DNA from 3 places in the Pseudodesulfovibrio halophilus DSM 5663 genome. Region 2 is predicted to be linked to each of the others. Evidence: riboswitches for the same ligand, from Rfam matches in the RefSeq annotation. Region 2 holds a riboswitch; each other region holds the start of a gene.
What was found. Region 2 has a riboswitch for thiamine pyrophosphate ahead of cytX (putative hydroxymethylpyrimidine transporter CytX). Riboswitches for the same ligand answer to the same signal wherever they lie in the genome.
Positions count from the first base shown of each region.

Region 1: linked by a shared signal. The riboswitch ahead of thiC (phosphomethylpyrimidine synthase ThiC) and the one ahead of cytX (putative hydroxymethylpyrimidine transporter CytX) in region 2 are both predicted to bind thiamine pyrophosphate.
Region 3: linked by a shared signal. The riboswitch ahead of BR24_RS13385 (sulfide-dependent adenosine diphosphate thiazole synthase) and the one ahead of cytX (putative hydroxymethylpyrimidine transporter CytX) in region 2 are both predicted to bind thiamine pyrophosphate.

Region 1 is NZ_JCANTV010000008.1:349,939-357,797, forward strand. It holds gene BR24_RS03785 (sigma-54 interaction domain-containing protein) at 1-738, opposite strand, end outside; gene thiC (phosphomethylpyrimidine synthase ThiC) at 890-2,173, opposite strand; TPP riboswitch at 2,260-2,364, opposite strand; gene BR24_RS03795 ((Fe-S)-binding protein) at 3,195-4,493, shown strand; gene BR24_RS03800 (FAD-dependent oxidoreductase) at 4,531-7,572, shown strand; gene BR24_RS03805 (hydrogenase iron-sulfur subunit) at 7,588-7,859, shown strand, end outside.
Region 2 is NZ_JCANTV010000010.1:318,413-326,271, forward strand. It holds gene BR24_RS08295 (M16 family metallopeptidase) at 1-1,757, shown strand, start outside; gene BR24_RS08300 (DUF169 domain-containing protein) at 2,638-3,414, opposite strand; TPP riboswitch at 3,856-3,950, shown strand; gene cytX (putative hydroxymethylpyrimidine transporter CytX) at 4,022-5,227, shown strand; gene rpmE (50S ribosomal protein L31) at 5,308-5,535, shown strand; gene BR24_RS08315 (DUF1385 domain-containing protein) at 5,705-6,646, shown strand; gene prfA (peptide chain release factor 1) at 6,650-7,720, shown strand; gene prmC (peptide chain release factor N(5)-glutamine methyltransferase) at 7,729-7,859, shown strand, end outside.
Region 3 is NZ_JCANTV010000013.1:278,664-286,522, forward strand. It holds gene BR24_RS13370 (universal stress protein) at 1-606, opposite strand, end outside; gene BR24_RS13375 (SLC13 family permease) at 616-2,040, opposite strand; gene thiE (thiamine phosphate synthase) at 2,088-2,726, opposite strand; gene BR24_RS13385 (sulfide-dependent adenosine diphosphate thiazole synthase) at 2,728-3,525, opposite strand; TPP riboswitch at 3,647-3,747, opposite strand; gene cobS (adenosylcobinamide-GDP ribazoletransferase) at 3,817-4,554, opposite strand; gene BR24_RS13395 (SAM hydrolase/SAM-dependent halogenase family protein) at 4,551-5,327, opposite strand; gene BR24_RS13400 (YitT family protein) at 5,330-6,208, opposite strand; gene BR24_RS13405 (hypothetical protein) at 6,307-6,438, opposite strand; gene BR24_RS13410 (hypothetical protein) at 6,435-6,878, opposite strand; gene BR24_RS13415 (class I SAM-dependent methyltransferase) at 6,940-7,698, opposite strand.

The sequences.
Region 1 (7,859 bases), on a different contig from region 2:
CTGAAGTTTGCCGGGCATGTCGCCCACCTCGTCCAGAAAGATGGTGCCGCCCTGCGCGGTTTCGAAGCGGCCGGGCTTGTCGCGCCGTGCGTCGGTGAAGGCGCCGGCCTTGTAGCCGAACAGTTCGGATTCGAGGAGCGTTTCGGGAAGGGCGCCGCAGTTGACCGGTACGAAAGGTCCTTCCTTGCGTCCGCTGAGTTGATGGATGGCCTGTGCAAAGAGCTCCTTGCCGGTGCCGGACTCGCCCAGCAGCAGCACCGTGGATTCGCTTCTGGCGATCTGCGGCAGGATGCCGAAGATGCGATCCAGCGCCTCGCTCTTGCCCACGATGCTCTCAAAGGAATAGGACTCGCGCATTTCGCGCCGGATGGCGTGGATTTCCGTCAGGTCGCGGAAAGTCTCCACGCCGCCGATAACCTCCCCCTCGGCATTGCGCAGCGGCGACGCCGAAATGGACACGGGGCGCTTTTCCCCGTCGGGGCGAATGATGAAAATGGACTTGTTGGTGATCCGGCCGCCGTGGGCAAGGCATGAGTCGAGAGCGCAGTCCCCGTCGCAGAGGCTTGAGTGGAGAACATCCCAGCACTTGTTGCCCACGGCCTCTGCGGCGGGAACGCCCGTTATGCGCTCGGCGGCCTCGTTGAAGTAGGTGATGTTCCAGTCTGCATCCACCGTGAAGAGGCCGTCGGCGATGGACGAAAAAACGTCCTCGAGCGGGAGGTCCTTGGGAAACGGCATGGGCGAGATATAAGCCTTAAATTGTCCTCTGTGAAGTGCGTAAATATGTTTTTCCGTGTTTCCCGTAAAAATTATTCAGGGAGCCGCCCGTAGGCGACTCCCTGCCGAAGTGCCGATGAATGACCGTTTCAGGAGAAACGGACGCTGAAGGCTATGAACCGAGGTGTTCCTTGAGCTGTTTCACGGCGCAGAACTTGCCGCACATGGTGCACACGTCCTCGTCCTCGGGGCTGCGGCTGTCTCGAATCCTGCGAGCCGTGACCGGATCAAGGCACAGGCGGTACATGCCTTCCCAGTCCATGTCCGCACGGGCCTTGGCCATTTCACGGTCGCGCTGCACGGCCTGCTCGTTGCCGCGCGCGATGTCCGCGGCGTGCGCGGCGATGCGGGTCACGGCCACGCCCTCGTATACGTCGTCCGGACCGGGCAGGGCGAGGTGCTCGCTGGGGGTGACGTAGCAGAGGAAGTCTGCCCCGGACCACGCCGCGATGGCACCGCCGATGGCGCAGGCCACATGGTCCCGCCCGGCGGCCACGTCCGTGACCAGCGGTCCCAGCACATAAAAGGGAGCGTTGTGGCACAGTCGCTTCTGAAGCTCCATGTTGGCCCGAATCTGGTTCATGGGCACATGTCCGGGCCCCTCGATGATGATCTGTACGCCCGCGTCCCAAGCCTGCTGCGTCTGCTCGCCAAGGGTGATCAGTTCATGGATTTGCGTCCGGTCAGTGGCATCCGCAAGGCAGCCCGGACGACACGCATCGCCCAGGCTCAGGGTGACATCATACTCCCGCGCAATCTCCAGAACCTTGTCGAAATGCGTATACAGCGGATTCTCGGCCCCGTTCGCCACCATCCAGCACGCAAGGAACGACCCGCCGCGGCTGACAATATCCAGAACGCGCCCTTCCTGTTTCATGCGCTCCAGCGCACCCAGCGTGAATCCGGTGTGCAACGTCATGAAATCCACGCCTTCACGGGCCTGATCCTCAACCACCTTGAGCAGGTCGTCGATGGTCATGTCCACGATGCCGCCGCCCCGGGCCGTCACGTCCGCAGCAGCCTGATAGATGGGTACCGTGCCCACCGGAACAGGGCAGTGCTCCAGCGTCTGCCGCCGCAGGTTGCCCAGCTCCCCGGCAATGGAAAGGTCCATCACCGCATCAGCTCCCGCATCCAGCGCCGCACGGAGCTTCAACAGCTCCTGCTCACCATCCTCATGGTCCGGACTCGCGCCAATGTTCGCATTGACCTTGACGCTCAGCCCCTCGCCCACGGCTCGAAGCTCGCTTTTTTCATGCAGCGGATTATGCGGAATGCTCACCCGCCCCGCGGCCATGGAACGCCGAAGCGTCTCCACATCCAATCCCTCCCACTCGGCAACAAACGCCAAAGCGTCCGAGACCTTACCGGAACGGGCAATCTCCAGTTGTGTCATGAAATACTCCCAATTCTTCAAGTTCAAAGAAATGGGCGGAAAAAAGGCAAAAAAATTCCACCCGCAGGTGGAACACAGGAAGGAATGCGCTTCGCAGTGCCGTTTCCTCCGCCGGTACAAGCCGGGTCAGGTTCCAAGGGTTGTCGATCATACGACTCTCAGCCCACAACAGGGCACCCCTACGGTCAGAAGCAAACCTAACAAGAGTTGATTCGGCGATCAATGGTTTTCGCGTCTTCCGGACTGGGAGGTCTTCGACGGGCAGTGGGGGCTGCCGCTACGCCCCGGCAAAGGGGCGGGCCCCTTTGCAATCCCTGAGTTGTCAGCGGGGTTGCGGCGCAGGGTTCATGCGGTCGCACAGCCCGTGTTCAAGCTGCTACTCCGCTGACGGGGATTTTGGTTCCGTGCCTGTTGGCTTGCGGATTCACTTAGCCGTCAGTCCGGACACTTCCTTCCAGAACTCCCAGAGGCACCTTCTCTCGCCAATTAAGCACCGTAGCAATTGCCGGTCGAGGCATAGAGGCTCTTTTGACCGGTTACGCAGGTCCGCGCGGTCACGCGGAGCAGTGACCGCGTCATGGAGCCTCTCACCGGGAGCGGCGGCGGATTCCCGGTCGACCTTCATTGATTGCGAAAAACCCTCTGTTGTGTAGGATTTTTCAAGAAAAAAGCACTGCTCAAGCCGGTTTTATGCCGAAAAGGACGTTAGGGCCTCGCGGTGATTCGTCAAAGTCGCAAATGGTCTTGGAGGAGCGTGTTTTACCTGCCATTGCCTAGGGTTATGGGTGAGCATAGATGGTTTCAAGGGGTTGTCACGATAGCATTTTTCTATCTTCGGCCTATTTACGGATTTGGCTTTTTTGAGTATGAAGACGTATCCATTCGTTTGTTCAGTTCAGTGGAGTGAGCTGGCAACGAGTCGGTTTTCCGGATGAATCATCCCTTTTCCCGAAGGGATGTTCTCGGACGGATTCCGTTCTTTTATATGCAGTGGGAAACCCTTAACAATGAGGTGAGGAGTATGGGCGAACCCGCAATCGTTCTTGAAGGTGGAGTCAAATCCACGTTCAAGGACAAGGTCATGGAGCTTCTGCCGGAAGGCGGAAACCTCAACATGTGCCTTACGTGCGGTCTGTGTTCTTCCGGCTGTCCGGCAACCGGACTGGAGGAAATGGACCCCAGGAAATTCCTGCGTATGGCCATGTTGGGCATGGATGAGGAGATTCTCAATTCGAAATGGATCTGGATGTGCACCATGTGTACGCGTTGCGTGTACGCATGCCCCATGCAGATCAACATCCCGCAGCTGGTCTACAACGCCCGCGCGGCGCAGGATCGCGAAAACAAGCCCAAGGGCATTGTCGGTTCCTGCGATCAGGGCATCCGGACCGAAGGCGCCAGCGCCATGGGTGCCAGCTCGGAAGACTTCAAGTTCGTCGTGGAGGACGTCCTTGAAGAGGTCTGCGAGGACCAGGAGTCCTGCAAGGACCTGAACGTGAGCGTCAACCGCAAGGGTGCTCACTTCTATCTGAACCAGAACTCTCGCGAACCGGTCACCGAGCCGGACGAGATGGTTCCTCTTTGGAAGATTCTCAATGTCGTCGGCGCCGACTGGACCTACGGGACCGTTGGCTGGGCGGCTGAGAACTACTGCCTGTTTGCAGCGGAGGACGAGAACTGGGAAGCCATTGTCAAAAAGAAGATGGACGCGGTGAGCGACCTCGGGGTCAAGAGCTGGCTCAACACCGAGTGAGGCCACGAATTCTACGCAGTCCGGGCCGGACTGCAAAAATTCGGCATGGAAGTGCCTTTCGAGCTCGAATCCATCATCAGCTACTATGCACAGTGGATCCGTGAAGGAAAACTCCCGGTCAACTCCGACTGGAACAAGGAACTCGGCGTCAAGTTCACCGTTCAGGACCCCTGCCAGCTGGTCAGGAAGTCTCTGGGTGATCCCGTTGCCGAGGACCTTCGCTTCGTCGTGAAGCAGGTTGTCGGTGAAGAAAACTTCATCGACATGCACCCGAACAAGTCCAACAACTACTGTTGCGGCGGCGGGGGCGGATTCCTGCAGAGCGGATTCCCCGAAGCGCGCAGGTACTACGGCAAGCGCAAGTTCGATCAGATCATCGCCACCGGCGCTGACTACTGCATCACCCCTTGCCACAACTGCCACTCCCAGGTTCACGATCTCGCGCATCACTTCGACGGCAAGTATCAGACGGTCCACCTCTGGACGCTGATCTGCCTTTCGCTCGGTATTCTGGGCGAGAACGAGCGCGAGTACCTCGGCGACGACCTCAAGGAAGTCGGCCTGTAGGCGGAACTGAACGGAACGAGATTCCAAGGAGGACTCAATGTCTGCGAATAAACTTGGATCGGTCATGGTCGTCGGCGGCGGTATCGCCGGTATTCAGACGGCGCTTGATCTGGCCGACTCCGGTTATTACGTGCATTTGATCGAGAAGAGTGCCGGTATCGGCGGCGTCATGGCGCAGCTGGACAAGACCTTCCCGACCAACGACTGCGCGATGTGAATCATCTCGCCCAAGTTGGTTGAGTGCGGTCGGCACTTAAATATCGAGTTGCATACTCTGGCAGAGGTTCAGAACGTTTCCGGCGATGAAGGCAACTTCACCGTAACGGTAAAGAAGGCCCCCCGATACGTGGACATGGAAAAATGTATCGCGTGCGGGGAGTGTGCCGCGAAATGTCCCAAAAAAGTTGACGACGAATATCAGGCCGGTCTTTCCAAGAGAAAGGCTGCCTACATTCCTTACGGGCAGTCCGTGCCGCTGAAGTACGCTTTGGACGGCGAAACCTGCATCATGATCCAGAAGGGCAAGTGCGGCGCCTGTGAAAAGGTCTGCCCCACCGAAGCCATCAAGTTCGACGACAAGGAAGAGATCGTCGACCTGAACGTCGGTTCGGTGATTCTCACGCCCGGTTTCAAGGCGTTTGACCCGTCCGATCTGGATTACACCTACTACAAGGAACTCCCCGACGTAGTGACCTCGCTCGAATACGAGCGCCTGCTGTCTTCCTCCGGTCCCTGCCACGGCCACCTGACCCGTCCCTCGGACGGCAAGGAGCCTGCAAAGATTGCTTGGCTGCAGTGCGTCGGTTCGCGCGACATCAATCGCTGCGGCAACGGATTCTGCTCCAGCGTGTGCTGCATGTACGCCATCAAGCAGTCTGTCATCACCGCCGAGCACACCACCGGCGACATTGACCAGACCATCCTGTACATGGACATCCGCAGCCACGGTAAGGAATTCGACAAATACTACGAAAGCGCCAAGACCAACGGGATCAACTTCGTGCAGGCACGGCCGCATACGATCCTGCCCGGTCCCGACGGCGTGGGTGCCGTCATCCAGTATGCCGACAAGTCCGGCAACATGGTCGAGGACGTCTACGACCTCGTCGTGCTGTCCATCGGCATGGAAGCGCCCAAGGACGCCAGGCAGCTGTCCGAAACCGCCGGTTTCGAGCTGAACAAGTACGGGTTCGTGGAAACGAACTCCTTCGAGCCGGTGTCCACCTCCAGAGCGGGAATCTACTCCTCGGGCGCGTTCAACGCTCCCATGGACATCCCGCAGGCGGTCACCGATGCTTCCTCCGCAGCGGCCACCGCGGCCAAGCGGCTGGCGGAAGTGCGCGGCACCATGACCGAAGAAAAGGTCTGGCCCGAAGAGCGCGACATCTCCGGCGAGGAGCCGCGCATCGGCGTGTTCGTCTGCTCCTGCGGTACCAACATCGCGGGCACCGTGGACGTCAAGGCCGTATCCGAATATGCCGCGAGCCTGCCCGGCGTGCAGATGGTGGAGAACAACATGTTCACCTGTTCCACCGACACGCAGGAGCTGATCTCCAAGAAGATCAAGGACAACAACCTGAACCGCATCGTGGTTGCCGCGTGTACGCCGCGCACCCACGAGCCGCTGTTCAAGGAGACGCTGAAGGAAGCGGGCCTCAACGAATACCTCGTTGAAATGGCGAACATCCGCAACCAGAACAGCTGGGTCCACCAGAACGAGCCCGAGAAAGCCACCGAAAAGGCCAAGGACCAGGTCCGCATGGCCGTTGCCAAGGCCGCCCTGCTCCAGCCCCTGAGCAAGATGTCCGTGGACGTCACGCAGAAGGCGCTGGTGGTCGGCGGCGGCATGTCCGGCATGACTTCCGCCCTCGGCATCGCCGACATGGGCTACGAAGTGGTGCTGCTCGAAAAGAGCAACATGCTCGGCGGCAACGCCTGGTCGCTCTCCCAGACCTGGCGCGGCGAAGAGATTCGCCCCGAGGTGGAGAAGCTGGCGGCCAAGGTGGATAACCACGAGAACATCACCGTGCTCAAAAACGCTATGCTCAAGACCGCCGTCGGTTCCGTCGGCAACTTCGTGAGCGAGGTGGAAGTGGACGGCGAGACCAAGGCCGTCAAGTACGGCGTTGCCGTGGTCGCCACCGGCGGCAAGGAATACAAGCCGGACGAATACGGCTACGGACAGTCCGACCGCGTGAAGACGCATCTGGAATTCGACAAGATGCTCGATTCCGGCGACTCCGCCAAGGCCGACTCCGTGGTCTTCATCCAGTGCGTCGGTTCCCGCAACGAAGAGCGCCCCTACTGCAGCCGCGTGTGCTGCACCCACTCGGTGGAGAGCGCCATTCGCCTCAAGGAACAGAAGCCGGAGATGAACGTCTACGTGCTCAATCGCGACATCCGCACCTACGGCCTGCGTGAAGACCTGTACACCAAGGCCCGCAAGCTCGGCGTGATCTTCATCAAGTACACGCTGGGCAGCCTGCCGCAGGTGGACGCTTCCGGCGACTCCGTCTCCGTGAAGGTCAACGATCCCATGCTGGGTCGCGATCTGGACATCAGGGCCGACTACCTCGTCCTCGCCACGGCCATCGTGCCCAACGAGACGAGAGAACTGGTCGAGCTGTACAAATGCGCTACGGGCGACGACGGGTTCCTCACCGAGGCTCACCCGAAGCTCCGCCCCGTGGACCTGTCCGTCGACGGCCTGTTCGTCGCCGGTCTGTGTCACTATCCCAAGCCCATCGACGAAGCCATCGGTCAGGCCCAGGCGGCCAGCAGCCGCGCCGGAGTCATTCTGGCACGCACCGAGATGCCTCTCGACTCCATCAAGAGCGAGGTCACCGAGCAGTGCGACGGCTGCGCCCTGTGCGTGGATACCTGCCCCTACAACGCCATCAGCCTCGAAGCGTTCGAGGACGAGAAGGGTAAGGAACACCGCAGGATCGCCACCGACAAGGCTCTGTGCAAGGGATGCGGCGTGTGCATGGCCACCTGCCCGAAGGGCGGCGTGGAAGTGAACGGCTTCACCATGGCCCAGCTCAAGGCGCAGGTCACCTCCGCCTTGGCAGGACTCTAATCGAAGGAGTTGAAAATGGCTGACTTCGAACCGAAAATCATCGGCTTTCTGTGCAACTGGTGCGCATATGCCGGTGGCGACCTGGCCGGTGTTTCCAGGTTGAAATATCCTCCGAACATGAAAGCCGTGCGGGTGATGTGCTCCGGCATGGTCCATCCGGACCTTGTGGTGGACGCCCTCAAAGGTGGCGCCGACGGCGTCATCGTCATGGGCTGACACCTCGGAGAGTGTCATTACCTGGATGGTAATCATAAAGCATTGGCAAGGGCCGGAGCTACCGAACTGCT
Region 2 (7,859 bases):
TGCTGGCCGGTGACGACACCGCCCGCCTGTATCGCAAGTTCAAGTATGAAATGAACCTCGTGGACAGCATCTCCATGTCTCCGCTCTCCCTTGAGCGGGGCGGGATGCTCTACGTCATGGCCACCCTCGACGAGGACAAGGTCGACGAGTTCTGGCCTGCGCTGCTGAGAGAGTTCGAGAGCTTCGACCCTTCCGTGTTCACGGATCGCGAGATCGAGCGCGCTCGACTGAACATCAGCGACTCCATGTTTCTCGCCAAGGAGACTCTTGGCGGACTTGCAAGCAAGATCGGCTACTTTCAATTCTTCGAAGGCGGCGAGCAGGCCGAAAAGAACTATCTCTTCGACCTCGAGCACGTGGACCGCTCGGAAATGGGGCTGCTGTTCGACAAGTATGTGCGTCCCGACAGGCTCTCCGCCTGCGTGCTCACCCCGGAAGGAAGCGATCTGACAGCCGAGGCTCTGGAAACGGAAGTCGCCGAAACATGGGACGGCAAGGCGACCGCCGCAGCCGAATCCGTCAGGCAGACCGTGACCGAGGAGACCGTCATCGACCTGCCCGGCGAATCCAGATTGGTCCTGATTCCGGATGAAACGCTTCCCTACACCGCCATGAGCCTTTACTGGCGCGGCGGCGACTCCCTTATCGAGGAGAACGAGCAGGGCCTCCCCGCGCTCGCGGCCAAGGCGCTGACGCGAGGCACCTCCAGACTCACCAACACCGAGCTGGAAGACTTCATGTCCGATCGAGCCGCGAGCATGGGCGCCACTTCCGGACGCACCATCTTCGCCTTTGACGCCAAATTCCCCACCCGGTTCACCGAGGAACTGCTCCCGGTTATCGGTCAGACGCTTACCGAGCCCGCATTCCGCCCCGAAGAGGTGGACCGCTCCCGCATGGATCAGATCTCCGAGATCAAACGGCGCGAAGACCGCCCCATGGGCCTCATGTTCCGCCACCTGTTCCCGCTGCTTTTCAAAGGCGGCCCCTACGGGTATCTGCATGACGGAACCATGGACATTCTCGCCGACCTGACACGCAAACAGGTCTGGAACTACTGGTATCAGCAATCCAAGCGCCCGTTCGTCATGTCCGTCAGCGGCGACTTCGATCGCGAATCCATAGAAGCCTTCGCGAAAGGGCTGGCAGAAACTCTGGCCCCCAAGCCGGACCCCACCGAATACGGTGCTCCGGTCTGGCGAGATGAGCATGAAAAGACCCTGAATCTGCCCGACAGGAATCAGGCGCATCTGCTCCTGACCTTTCCCGTGCCCGGCAAACTTGACGCCGAAGCCACCGCCGAACTCACCGTGCTCAAGTCCGTGCTTTCCGGTCAGAGCGGGCTGCTTTTCCGCGACCTGCGGGACAAGCAGGGGCTCGCCTACACCGTCACCGCGCTGCTCTGGCAGGCGGATGAAGCAGGCATACTCGGCTTTTACATCGGCACCAGCCCCGAGAAAGTGGAACAGTCCATGGACGGCTTCAGGAACGTAGTAGAAAACCTCAAGAAGGACCTGCTGCCGGAAAACGAAATCGTACGCGCCCGTAACATCATCGAAGGCGATTACTATCAGGACAAGCAGACCCTGCTCTCTCGCTCACGCGAAGCCGCAGGTCTCATGGTTCGCGGCCTTCCCAGAGACTACGAGGCCAAGCTCATCGAGCTGGCCACCAAAGTCACCCCCGAAGATATTCGCGAAATCGCCCGCAAGTACCTTGACCCGGAAGAAGCCTATCTGATGAAGGTCATGCCCTAAGGCATAGACCAAACTGAATGCATGAAGCGCATCGCCTCAAGGCGGTGCGCTTTTTTTTTGAGCGAAGGTGCCTCCGGCGGGCAGGGGCGTTGCCCCTGCACCCCACCAAAGGGGCGGGCCCCCTTTGGAATCCCTGGGTTGTCAGCGGGGGTGCAGCGCAGGGTTCATGCGGTCGCACAAGCCGCATTCATGCTGCAACCCCGCTGACGGGGATTTTGGTTCCGTGTGTCTTGGCTGACGGACTCCTATGGCCAAATTGAATTTCAATAAGCTCCGTTGTCCCAAACACTCCAAGCCAGAAGTCTCAGCAAAGGCTTCTTTCCCGGCGACCAAGCACCGCAGTAGTGTCGATCAAGGTATAGAGGCTCTTTTTACTGGTCACGCAGATCCGGGCGGTGTCTGTAGCCACAGATGTTTCGCCCGAGGCTGTGACCGCGTCATAAGGCCTCTTGCCCGCGCGGCGGCGTATCTCCAAAAGCGCAATTTTGGGCTTCTCGTTCTGCGTAAGCAAAAAAGAAGGTCGACCAACAGGCCAAAACCTGCACTGATGCAAACGGCAATGCCTCCGGCGGACCCTTTCAGGGGGGAGTAGCTGATGAGTCCATGCGACCGCACAACTCCCGTCCCTGCTGCAACCCCGCTGACGGAGTACGGTCTATTGAAACGAAAACCTCGGATACCCTCTCACACAACCTGCATGTGAAGCGGGCACCCAAGCGAACGTTTTCCTGCCGCGTCAATCGGGCGCAGCCCCGCCAAAGGTTTCTGGGAGAGAGGGGAAGGGGAGTCTGAGGGGAAGGGGGGAGAAAAGACCGGGCGTTTTGCCGGGGCGAGGGCTGGTTCGCCCCGGCAAAACTATATGGCTATGATGGGGGGGGGGCTATTTTTCTTTCTTGAAGATGATGAGCGGGCAGTTCTTGCAGATATCGGCACCGGGGAAGCCATCGCCGGGTTTGGTGATGGCGCTGCTGGCTTCGTTAATGCGGTGCTGGAGTCGATCAACCACGGCCTTGAACTTTTTGCCCGGGATGATGACGTTGATTTCGCCGCGTTCGGTCTTGCCTGCGTTGTAGCTGCCGGAACATGCGGGGAGCATGTTGAACTCCTGTTCGAGCAGGGTGAAGACGTTGCCTCCGCAGGCGGAGGAGTTCATGGTGATGTTCGGGCGCAGGGGGTGCGTGTCGGTGGCGGCCATGTAGTCCACGGCGAGGTGGTAGGCCTGCATGTTGTCACAGTAGAAGTGGACGGTGTCGGGTTCAAAGAGGCCGTCGATGCTGCCGAGGGGGGCCACGACGACGGCGAGCAGGCCTTTTTCGAGCTGGTGCTTGGTCTTGACGAACCGCTCGGCCTGTTCGAGGTCGCGGGTATATTTGGCGTGTCCTTTGATTTCGCTTTCGTCGAGATCCTTCCAGCCGAAGCTGTAGCGGGCGTTGCTGCAGCCGAGGGTGTCTTTTTCGGCGAGGACGGTCTGTCCCTTCATGCGGGCGGCGAGCTGCCACTGGCAAAAGGTCATGGGCTTGACCGGGGTATGGATTTCGTCGGCGTTGTCCTTGAAATGGTCAAGTTCGGCCTGATCGTAGAAGAATTTTACGGCGACCGGGTAGTGGTACAGTCGCATTTCCTTCATCAGCATTTCTTGCATTTCTTTATAAGACATATCGCTATCCTTTGTATGAGTTGTTCCTTTTCGCACAAGAAAATACGTCCCAATCGTGCGAAAACTGCATGCTCGCGAGTTCCGCGCGGGAAAAGGTGCCTAGCAACCGGACAAAATTGGTACAAGAAAAATCGTGCATGTTCCACTAGTGAACAAGCTGAATCGAGTTTTAACAGCAGCCGGGGGATAATTGTTGGTTTTATTGTGAAAATGAGCACAATCGGAGGGCGTTGCCGTATTGGTCAAGGCAGTAGATCAATATCTGGCAGAAGGTTTTGGTCTTGGGATGAAGAATCGTGTCTGAATGGAAGAGCCTTCCACCGGAATCGAAAAAGGTGGGTACCAATGGCCTTGCTCGTGATGCAGGGGGCAATGTATGGCAAAGGTGGCGCGACTGCAGGTGTGGGCTTGCATAGCGTAGCGGTGCCTGATAGATGTCTTTCCGTCCGATAGGGGTGTCCCGCATGGGACTGAGATCATACCCTTGGAACCTGATGCAGTTGAGGCTGTCGTAGGGAATTCGGAAGGTCTCCGTGCGCCGTTCGGCGCGGTCCTCCCTTGTCCTTCTCCTCACGGTATCGGCTCCGAGCAAAACAAGGAGTTCGACGTGAACACCGGCAAACTGACCTTTGCTAACCTGTTCTTTCTGTGGTTCGGCGCCGCGGTTTCCGTGGCCGAAATATTTACCGGCGGCTATCTGGCCAATCTGGGCTTTGCCGGAGGCATGACCGCCAACGTGCTCGGGCATCTGGTGGGCACGATCATCCTCGTTCTTGGCGGCATCATTGGCTACCGGGAAAAGCTTCCGTCCATCATGTCCATGCGGATTTCCTTCGGCAAGCAGGGCTCGTATCTGCTTTCCGGCATCAATGTGCTCCAGTTGCTTGGCTGGACGGCGGTGATGATCCTGCTCGGCGGCGATGCGGTCAACGAGCTGTGTAGCACGCTCTGGGGCATCGACAATCAGATGCTCATGTCCGCGTTGATCGGGCTGTTCATCGGTTTCTGGGTATTCATCGGCATTCAGGGCTTCAAGTGGCTGAATATGGTCGCCGTGGCGTTGCTGCTTGGTCTGACGGTGGTCATGAGCTGGGTCATCTTCACTCAGCCTGCGCCTGCTCAGCCCGTGGAACCCACCGGCACCTTCGGCATGGGATTCGAGCTGGCCATCATCATGCCGCTTTCATGGTTCCCGCTCATTGCGGACTACACCAGCATGGCGAAGAACTCCCGCGCGGCATGGCTTGCGCCGTTTCTTGGCTACTTCACCGGATCCACCTGGATGTACAGCATCGGCCTCGGCGGGGCGATCTTCTCCGGCACGGCCGACCCCACCCAGATGATGCTGGCCGCAAAGCTCGGCATGGTGGCGCTCATGGTCATCGGTCTTTCCACGGTGACAACGACCTTTATGGACGTCTTCTCGGCCGCGGTCTCCACTCTTAACGTCCTGCCCGGGTTGAATCGCCGCTGGATGTCCGTTGCCTTTGCCGCGCTGGGCACCGGACTGGCCATGTTCTTCCCCATCACGCAGTATGAATGGTTTCTTTATCTGCTCGGATCGGTCTTCGCGCCGCTCATGGCGATCCTGCTGAGCGACTATTATCTGCTCAAACATGATGCGCGATCGAATATTGCGGACGTCAGGGCCATACTTTCGCTTGCACTCGGCATCGCCTTCTATTATTGGGTGAAGCGGCACGACATGGTCGTGGGGCATACGCTGACTACTATCGGATTCACGCTCATCGTTCACAACGCGATGCGGGTGCTGACCGAAAAGCGCCGGCGTGTTGCGGCAACACGGGGATAACCTGCGTTTTCCCCTTGCCATTCGTTCGTACTTTAAGTACTAGTCCCTGTTCCACGCAACTAGCGAGTAGGAGTTTTTCAATGAAAAAAGATATTCATCCCAAGACGTTTGAGGCCACCATCCGTTGCCACTGCGGCTACGAAAGCAAGGCTTCTTCCACCAAGGGCGAGCATATCGACGTCGAAATCTGTGCCAACTGCCACCCGTTCTACACCGGTAAGCAGCGCCTGATCGACACCGCCGGCCGCATTGACCGTTTCCGCAAGAAGTACGCGAACTTCAAGGGAACCGCCAAGACCGAACAGTAGCTGTCCCGGCTTGTTTTCTTCAATATGCCTCTGTCGGTTGCGGCAGAGGCATATTGTTTTCGCCGGGCTTTGACTTTCCCCGGGGAATCCTTACCCTTCGGCAAGGTCCTCAAAGACGGTTCAACCCGGCTGGCGGAGGACCCCTTTCCCTCCAACTCAAGCCGAGGATATGCCGTTGAGTCTCAAAAATATCTTGTTGGCGGCTGCCAACACCGTAGGCGGACAGGCCGTGATCGAGGGCGTGATGATGCGCTCCAAGAACCGGCTCGCCATCGCCGTTCGCCTCCCGAACGGCGAAATAGAAGTTCACGAGCGCCCCTGGTTCTCGCTGACCAGTCACCCCTTTCTCAAAAAACCTTTTGTTCGCGGTTTTCCGGTTCTGCTGGAAACGTTGGTCAACGGCATCAAGGCTCTGAACTGGTCCGCCACGCAGGCCGTGGACGAGGAAGAGGGCGAACTCACGGGCTGGCATCTGGCCATGAGCATGGTCGTGGCAATCGCCGCCGCGCTGGGCCTGTTCGTAGTCCTCCCGCATTTCTTCTCCGTAGGCATGGAATGGCTCGGATACGGCGGTGACGTCGACTCCCTGAGCTTCCACGCATGGGACGGTCTCTTCAAGATGCTCATCTTCATGGGCTATATCTGGGCCATTTCATTCATCCCGGACATCAAGCGCGTCTTCCAGTATCACGGCGCGGAGCACAAGGTGATATGGTCTTACGAGGCCGGAGGTTCGCTCATTCCCGACAGCGCGCGCATCAACAGCAGGCTGCATCCGCGTTGCGGCACGGCGTTCATGCTTTTCGTGCTCTCGGTCAGCATCGTGCTCTATTCGGTGCTGGTGCCGCTGCTCATGATGGTTTATGCGCCGGAGTCTTTCATCATCAAGCACCTGTACATCGTCGGGGTCAAGCTGCTGCTGATGATCCCCATTAGCGCCATGGCCTACGAGCTGATCAAATTCGCGTCCAAGCGCGAAAACAGCATTGCCTGCAAAATGCTGTGCTGGCCCGGGCTGGCCCTTCAGGTGCTCACCACACGCGAACCGGACGACCACCAGATTGAAGTGGCCATTGCGGCCCTCAAATGCGCGGTCAACATGGAGGAATAAGCGATGTTCAGAAAACTCGACGAGATTGAAGAAACCTTCATCGACCTTGAAAAGGAACTTTCCCAGCCCGAGATTTTCAACGATCAGGAGCGCTACCGCAACGCCACCAAGAGCCACGCGGAGCTGGGCGAGATCGTCAGGGTCTACCGCGAGTACAAGCAGCTTTCGCAGGATCTTGAGGACAACCGGGAGCTCGCGCGCGATGACGACGCCGACATCCGGGAGATGGCAAAGCTCGAGATCGCCGAGATCGAGCCGAAGCTGCCGGAGCTTGAAGAAGAGCTCAAGCTGCTGATGCTTCCCAAAGATCCGCTCGACGACAAGAACATCATTCTCGAAATCCGCGCCGGCACAGGCGGCGACGAGGCCGCTCTGTTTGCGGCCGACCTGTTCCGCATGTACTCCCGTTTCGCCGAGGAGAACGGCTGGAAGGTCGAGATAATGAGCGAGAGTGAATCAGGCTCGGGCGGACTCAAGGAAGTCATTGCCAACATTTCGGGCGACAAGGTTTACAGCAAGCTCAAGTACGAGTCCGGAACCCATCGAGTGCAGCGCGTCCCGGCAACCGAGTCCCAAGGGCGCATCCACACTTCCGCCTGCACCGTGGCGATTCTCCCCGAAGCGGAAGAAATCGACGTGGACATTCGCAACGAAGACCTGCGTATCGACGTGTTCCGCGCCTCCGGTCCCGGCGGGCAGTCGGTCAACACCACTGACTCGGCGGTCCGCATTACTCACGTTCCCACCGGGCTGGTCGTCTCCTGTCAGGATGAGAAGTCGCAGCTCAAGAACAAGGTCAAGGCCATGAAGGTTCTGCGTTCTCGCCTGCTTCAGGCCGAGCAGGAGAAAGCCCACGCCGAAGAGGCTGCAGCCCGCAAGAGTCAGGTCGGCTCCGGTGACCGTTCCGAGCGCATCCGTACTTACAATTTCCCGCAGGGGCGTGTCACCGACCATCGAATCAACCTGACCCTCTACAAGCTGGATCAGGTCATGGAAGGCGACATCAACGAACTGATCGACTCACTCATCGCGCACTACCAGAGCGAGGCGCTCCAGCAGCAGGCCGAGCAATAGACACGCGAATGACCGTGACCACGCTTCACGACATCATCGGGGAGTCCGCGTCCATTCTCGACGAGAAGGGTGTGGACTCCCCGCTTCTTTCTGCGCAGTTGCTCGCCTGCCATGCACTTTCTCTGAACAGGGTGGGCTT
Region 3 (7,859 bases), on a different contig from region 2:
GGCGGCGAGGCCGGAGCCGTCCAGCACCGCGAGGATGGCCCCTTCGGTCTTGAGGCGGCGGGCGATGATGATGGGGCACGGCAGCCGCTGGGCGATGCGGTAGGCCATGGGCGTGGCGGAGACGAGCTTCTTCAGGCCGGTGGGGGTTTCGCCGGGGGCGCCCACGATGGCTATGTCCACATCCTCGATGTCGCACTGTTCGGCGATCACGCCGGGGATGTCCGTGCCGCTGCGCAGGTGCAGGGCCACGATCCCGCCGCAGGGCGTGTTGTACGAGACCACATACTCGCCCGCCGGGTCGCCCGTGATATCCCGGTGCTCCCATTCGCCGCCCTGTCCGGGGATTTCTCCGAGTTCGGCGAAGATGTCCCGGGCCTTCTTGAGTCGTTTGAGTCCGGGCAGCTCCAGTCCCCAGCCGAGCATCTGCTCGCGGGCCACGCGAAGTTCCAGCCCGCCGGAGTGCAGGCCGCTGTCAGGTTCGCGAACGGTGAGCAGGGAGGTGTCGGTGCACTGGCGGCGGCTCAGAAGGGCCGCGAAGGCCAGCGCCTCGTACGCCTCCGGCCCCCCGCCGATGCTCACGAGAATGTTCATGGTGTCTTTGTGCATGCTGTCTCCTCAACCTCCCAGAAGCGGCCAGTAGAATTTCGCAAAGATGATCAGGATAACGAAGGACATGAGCGCCAGCCTCCAACCCGCCCTGAGAAAGTCGGTGCTCGCCAGATATCCCGATGAGCGCACGATGGCGCTGGCTGGCGTGCCGATGACGGTCAGATAGGCGAAGGACGAGGCCATGGCCGTTATGAAACCGGCGGCAAGCGGGTTGGCCCCCGCCTCCACCGCTATGCTCAACACGATGGGGCCGAGAACCGCTACGGCCGCTCCGTTGGACATGGTGTTGGTCATGGCGGTGGTCAGGAGCATGATGCAGGCCAGCAGCCCGATGCCCGACCCCAGCCCGACGGGGACGGCCAGCTTGAGAAAGCCCGCCGCCACCCATGCGGCCGCGCCGGTCTCCTGCATCTGCTGGCCAAGGGATATGGCGGCCCCGTAGAGCAGCACCACGCCCCAGTTCACGCCGGAGTTGAGGTCCTCCCAGCGCACCAGCCCGGCAAGCAGGAAGCAGGCGGCCCCGGCTATGGCGATGGTGCCCATGCCCACCTCGGTGGAGAAGAGTATCCACGCGGTGAGCGTGAGCAGGAAAATGGCGATGGTGGCGTAGTGCCTGCCCTGAAGCGAGCCCTGCTTGCCCACCTGTTCCCGCAGCTTGCGCACGGCGCGCGAGAGGTCCTCGGAAGGGGCCGGGAAGGTCCGGCGCAGGATCCAGTGCATGAAGGGCAGCTGCACGAGAAAGACGGGGTAGGCGAAGAGCATCCACTGCCCGTAGCCGACGTCGTAAACAGCCGTGGACGGGTCCGATGGCCTGTAAAGAAAATCGGCCCAGTATTCGATCATGATGGCGTTTCGCGCTCCGCCCGAGGGGGTGCCGATGCCCGCCATGCAGCAGGCGTAGGAGATGGAGAACAGGAAGAGCAGGCCCAGCCTGCGCCTGCGCTCTTCGTCCTCCTCCGCGAGCTGGATCAGGGTCAGGGCCACGGGGAGCATCATGGCGGCCACGGTGTGCTCGCCGATGAACGAGGCCAGCAGGCCCGAGACGAGGGATATCCCGAAGGCGATGCGGTAGGTGTTGGTGCCTGTGGCCTTGACGATGACCAGCGCGAGCCGCTTGTCCAGCTGCTGCTTGACCATGGCCACCGCGAGCATGAGCGAGCCCATGATGAACAGCACCGCGTCCTTCATCAGGCTGCGGGCCACATCCGAGGAGTCGAGGCCGAGCAGAAATATCTGCCCCAGCACGATGAGCAGCGCCACGGAGGGCAGCGGCACCGGTTCCTTGATGAAAAGGGTGGTGGTCGCGAGCGTCATGACCAGCACCTTCCAGCCCGCGGACGTGAGGCCCGGGGGGACCGGCAGGAGCAGGAGCACGCCGACGGCGGCGAGGGTGATGAGCAGCCAGCGCTTGTCGTAGGCCCAGTGGATCATACCGGGTCTATACACGCTTCGGCGCGTTCATGCCAAGGGAGAGGGCGTTATTCCTTTACCTCGGCAAAGGCGCGTCGCAGCTCGCGGGCGGCTTCCGCGGGGTCGGGCGCGCGGCAGATGGCGGAGACCACGGCCAGCCCGTCGGCCCCGAGGGAGCGCAGCCGCCCGGCGTATTCCGCGGTGACCGAGCCGATGGCCACGGACGGGTGCCTCGTCATGGCCCTTCGCCGCGCGAAGCCCCCCAGCCCGAGCGGTTCCGAGTGGTCCGCCTTGGTGTTGGTGGGGAACACCGGTCCGAGCCCCAGATAATCCACGTCCAGCATTTCGGCCTCAAGCACCTGCGCGTCCGTGTCGATGCTCAGGCCGATGATGGCGTCAGGTCCCATGAGGCGCCGGGCGATATCCACGGGCATGTCGGACTGGCCCACGTGCACTCCGTCGGCTCCGACGGCGAGCGCCACATCGACGCGGTCGTTGATTACCAACGGCACTCCCGCAGGGGCGAGGATGCGCTTCAGGGAGCTGGCGGTTTCCAGATATTCACGGGTGGAGACGTTCTTTTCCCTGAGCTGAACCATCGTCGCGCCGCCTTCCACGGCGAGCCTCACCACCTCTTCGAGGGGCCGCTCCCCGCATGAGAAGCGGCCCGCGACGAGATAGCAGGCGAGGTCGAAACCCCGTTTCATGCTAGTCCTCCGCGATAAGGCGCTGATGGATGTCCTCGGCGACCTTCTCGCCGGAGAGCAGCATGCCGCCGAACACCGGGCCCATGCGGTAGGAACCGAAGGTGGCGTTGGCGGCCATGCCCGCGACCCACACGCCGGGGAAGACCTCGCGGGTGTGGTTGACGGTGTTGGTCTCCGCCACGTCGGCCCACATGGACTGTTCGCCCTCGATGGAGCCGGACGGGGTGTTCAGGGTGATGTCGTTCTTGCGGCACAGGGTCTTGAGCACCTCGGTGTCGTGACCGGTGGCCTCCAGCACGTGCTTGCAGTGGATGACCAGCGGGTCCACGTGCAGCCCGGCGATCTCCACGGGCGAGGAGTTGATGACCAGACCGTTGACGCGCTTCTGGCCGTTCTCCTCGCGGATGCAGACGTCCTCGACGCTCATGCAGTTGAACACGCGCATCCCGGCAATGGTGGCGGCGGAGGCCAGCGTGGTGGTGGCGGTGACCGCGTCGCAGGTCCAGTATTCGTCTTCCCAGTGCTTCATGGGGACGCCGATGTCTTCGAGCACGTGCTTGGACTCGTCCTGCACCACGATGATGTTCCAGGTCATGCCGCCGCCCCACATGCCGCCGCCCAGCGAGAGCTTGCGCTCGAACATGGCGACCTTGTGGCCCTTCTTGGCGAGGTTCATGCCGGCGGTCATGCCGGAAGGGCCGCCGCCGACGATGGCGACGTCGAGCTCCAGCGAGTCGCGGAACTTGTTGTAGTACTCGGTGATGATGGCGTCAGAGATGACTTTTTCGTTGAGGGACATGCGTTTCCTCCGCTTGCGGTTTGTTGCGGTCGGCGCGATCCGAAAGGCGCCGACCCCCTTTTGGCAAGGAGGCACGAACGTCAGGAGTGTCTTGAGAAGATGTCCCGTTGCCGGACGGCGCGGGACAGGGCTTCCGATTTCCCTACGTCAGTGCGAACTGAATCAGGTTCCAAGGGTATGATCTCAGCCCCGGCACGCGCCGGGACACCCCTATCGGATCGAAAACCTGTCTACCGCAAAGGACCGCCGTTCGCAAGGGGGGATTGATCGAACAATCAAGAGCAGGTGACTTCAGAGGACCGCAACAATGCCGAGCAGGCCGCACAGTTCGCCCAGTACGATGCTCGCTCCCAGAAAGTCCCCGTTGCTGCCGCTGACGTCTTTTGCCAGCTTGTGCAGGGGGATGAGCGTGATGATCATGAGAGCGGCGGTGATCGCGAGGGCCTGCGGCGGCAACAGCAGGGCGCCGAGGCCAAGGGCGAGCGCCGCGTTGACCGCAAGGCTCTTCAAGGAGGCTCCGGAGTAGAACAGGGAGCCGAGTCCCGGCCGGGCGAAGCGTCTGCCGACCACCCCGAAGGCCACGCAGTTGAGCCGACCGACAACAAAGGGCCAGAGCGCGGCCGCAGGGTTGCCCTTCGCGAACAGCGCCGCGAACAGCACGATCTGTCCGGCAAGGGTCATGACCAGGGCGATGACCCCGAACGCGCCGCACCGGCTGTCCTTGATGACCGTCCAGAACCGCTGCGGATCAAAGTGCGCGGTGAAGGCGTCGCAGACATCGGCGATGCCGTCATAGTGCAGGCCGCGCGTCAGCCAGATCGAGGCCAGAACAACGAGCCACGCCTGCACCCACGGTTCGCCCCGGAACAGGCCGAGCGCGAAGGGAAGGGTGATGACCGCTCCGAGCAGCAGTCCGGTGAGCGGCGTCCACGGCATGGTCCGGCGCATCTCCTCGTCCGAGGCGGCGCGCGCCGGGGCGAGGCGGGTCAGGAACCCCAGCGTCAGCAGGAAATCGTTCAGCGCCTTCATGCGTCCCACCTGAGGGTCACGGCGTCGCCCATGGAAAGCCCGAGCTGCCGCGCGGCAGAGCCGAGGTTGACCGCAATCTCGAAGAACCCCTGCGAGCCTTCCAGCAGGCCGGGGGCCCCCTCGGGCAGGTCGGAGTAGGTGTCCACCGCCGGGAGCTCCCGGCCCAGCGGGGTGCTGATCTGAAGATTGTCCAGCGGCCCGAGGGCTCCGGCGCGCAGGTTGAGCACGCAGTTGCCGAACCGGTCCACATGCAGCACCCGCACGGAACACTGGCCCCGGCCCATCAGCGGCTCGGTCCAGAGCGGGCGCACGGTCTCTTCGGCGGAGACGGGATGGCAGAATTGGGAGAGGTCCTGACCTGTGGCGATGCGTGCGGCGACCGGAGCGAAGATGTCGCGTCCGTGAAAGGTGGCGGAGGCTTTTTGCGGCACCCGGTTCACATGGTGACATTCGGCGTGTGCGGGGTCCAGCGCGAGCGAGGCCAGTCCGTTGTCCGGGGCCACGATGGTCCGACCGTCCTGACGGGCCGCAAGGATGGGACGGCCCGAGCCTACGCCGGGGTCCACCACGGCCAGCAGGACAGACGCTTCCGGAAAGTGCGGAGCCGAGGCCGCCAGAAAGAAGGCCCCCTGCGCGATGTTGAACGGTTCGACCCCGTGAGTGAGGTCGATAACCGTGCAGTCGGGGCATTCTCGGGCCAGCACGGCCTTCATCTGGCCCACGTACGGGTCGTCGAGGCCGAAGTCCGTAAGCAGTGCAATGACGGAATGCATGGCTAATACAGTTTCCTTGCCGAGAAGCCGCTGCCCACCACATGGAAGCCCGAGCCGGTGATGGTGAAGGCTTCCGGGTCCAGCGAGTAGACGATCTCCTCGAGCCGTTTGACCTGAACGTTGGTGACCATGGTCATGACCACGTCCTTGCTGTCGCCGGTCCAGCCGCCGCGCCCTTCCAGCACCGTGGCCCCCCGGTCCAGCTTCCTGAAGATGGCCTGCATGATCTCCTGCGGCTTTTCCGAGATGATCATGACCATCTTGCGTTCGCCGAACATGCCCATGACGTACTCGATGGCCACGGCGATGACGAAGGCCATGGCGATGGAGTAGAGCACGATGGACAGCTGCAGGAAGAAGAATCCTGCCAGAAACTGGAGAAAGTTGAACCAGAACTCGAACGCGCCCATGGAGAGGTTGAACCGCTGCTTGCCGATGACCGCGAGAATGTCCGACCCGCCGGTGGAGCCGAGCGAGCGCAGGCTGATGCCAACCCCGGCTCCGAGCAGGCCGCCGCAGGTGATCACCGCCAGCCAGACGTCCTCGATGGGCAGGGTGTAGTCGATGAGGTCGATGAAGAGGGCCGAGACGAACATGCCGTAGAGGCTGTAGAAAAAGAACCGCCTGCTGACGAAGACCCAGCCGAGCACAAAGACCGGCACGTTGAGCAGGAAGTACCACTGCCCGGTGGTGAGGCCCCCGAAGGCGTAATAGAAAAGCAGCGCCAGACCCGACATGCCGCCGGTGAGCAGGCCGTTGGGGATGGCGATGGCCTTGACCGCGAAAGCGAGCAGCCACGAGCCGGCGGTAATCAGGGCGATGTTCCACGGGACGCCGAAGGTGAGCCGGCGCAGTCGTTCTTCCAGAGCGGGTGAAATCATGTGTCTTGCAACCTCCGCGCACAGCTTTATCCGGTTTGGGCGCGGTTTGGAAGTCCGGAACGAAAACGGCCCGCTTCCATTGAAGCGGGCTGAAAAAACTACTTTTGTCTGCCTTTACCCTTGCCGCCACGGCCTTTGCCCTTGCCTCCGGGGCCACGGTCGGCATCATATTCCTCGGCATCCTCGTATCTGCGGTCAAAGTCGCGGTCCTTCGCCTTGCCGCCTTTCATCTTGGCGCCTTTGCCCTTTCCGGGATGCCCCTTGCTCTTGCCGGAGGGCCTTGTCCCTTGCCGAGCACGGAGGGGTGCGCGCCAACTTCGCGGGCTATGCGGCCCCAGCCCATGCCGGAGTCGCGCATGCTCCTGATCTCGGCCCTTGAGCGTCCCGAGTCGCGAGCCAGCGCGTCGACCTTGGCTTCATCCAGCGACTGCCGCGCGTCGCGGTATCGTTCGCGAGAGCGCTCATATTCCTGACGGCGCTCGTCGATGATGTCGCCGTTGCCGATACGGCGGGCCTCCTCCAGCGCCCGCCGCGCCCGCTCCACCTGATCGGCGGTGCGATCGACTCGTTCCAGAATGGAATCCACTGTCGAGAGGGGGGTGTCCTGCGCCATGGCTTGAGGCGCAAGAAAAAGTGACAGCAGTATGAGGCCGAGTGCCAATCGTTTCATAGTCATTCTCCCGTTTTTCATTCCATATACGCCTGAACGGGTGAAAAGGACCATGAGAATCCTACGAACCCCAGCGGACCGCGCCGCTGCCGCAGCTGGCCTCTTTGAACCGCTTGTTGGGGTCGGACTTCCAGAGCAGCAGGGGAGTCATGGGCTTGTGCGGACCGATATCCACGCGCATGGCGGAAAAGGCTCCGAGCCAGCCCGGATACAGTCTGTTGTTGAGTGTTGCCCACGGCACGCATTCTTTCCATGTCATCAACGGACCGGGCAGCACGGAGCGGGAAAAGCTGGGGCGGTTGCCGGTGGCCCGGACCATGGAACCAACCCGGAAGCTGGTCAGCATGTCCGCGCGGCTCATGGTGCCGCTGCTGCGCCGTACGTTGAGCAGGTGATACAGGGAAAAACGGTTGAGAAAGCCGATGAGCAGTCCACGTTCCGCAACGCGTGCGGCTTCTTCGAGCATCTCCTGAGGCCGGGGGCAGAATTCCAGCACGCTCCAGAGTACGACATAATCGAAGTCGTCATCATCAAAGGGCATGTGCGTGCCGTCGCCCACATACAGGCTTGCTTTGTTGCCCAGCCTGCGGCGTGCCCCGGAAAGCATGGAGTCGCTCTTGTCCAGCCCGGTGACGTCAAAGCCTTTGCGCCAGAGGGATTCGAGGAATATCCCGGTGCCGCAGCCCACCTCGAGGATGCGTCTGCCGCGGCGCTGCCACGGAGCCGTCATGGCTTCGAGCAGCATGTTCTCGCGGCTCAGCGCGACATGACCTTCTGGCGAGTCGAACCAGCTTTCATATTGTTGTGCGTTCCAGCGCATCGGGCCTCCGGGCAGGGGGTGCGGGCGGTTGTGGCGGCAGTAGCGGGCGGAGACATCTCCCGACTCCGGTCCTGCCGAACCCGGCGCCGCGTCGGCGTTCACCGCCTCCCGTATTCACCCACCGTTTCTAATCGACTTGTCAACCGCGCTCATCCGGTCTA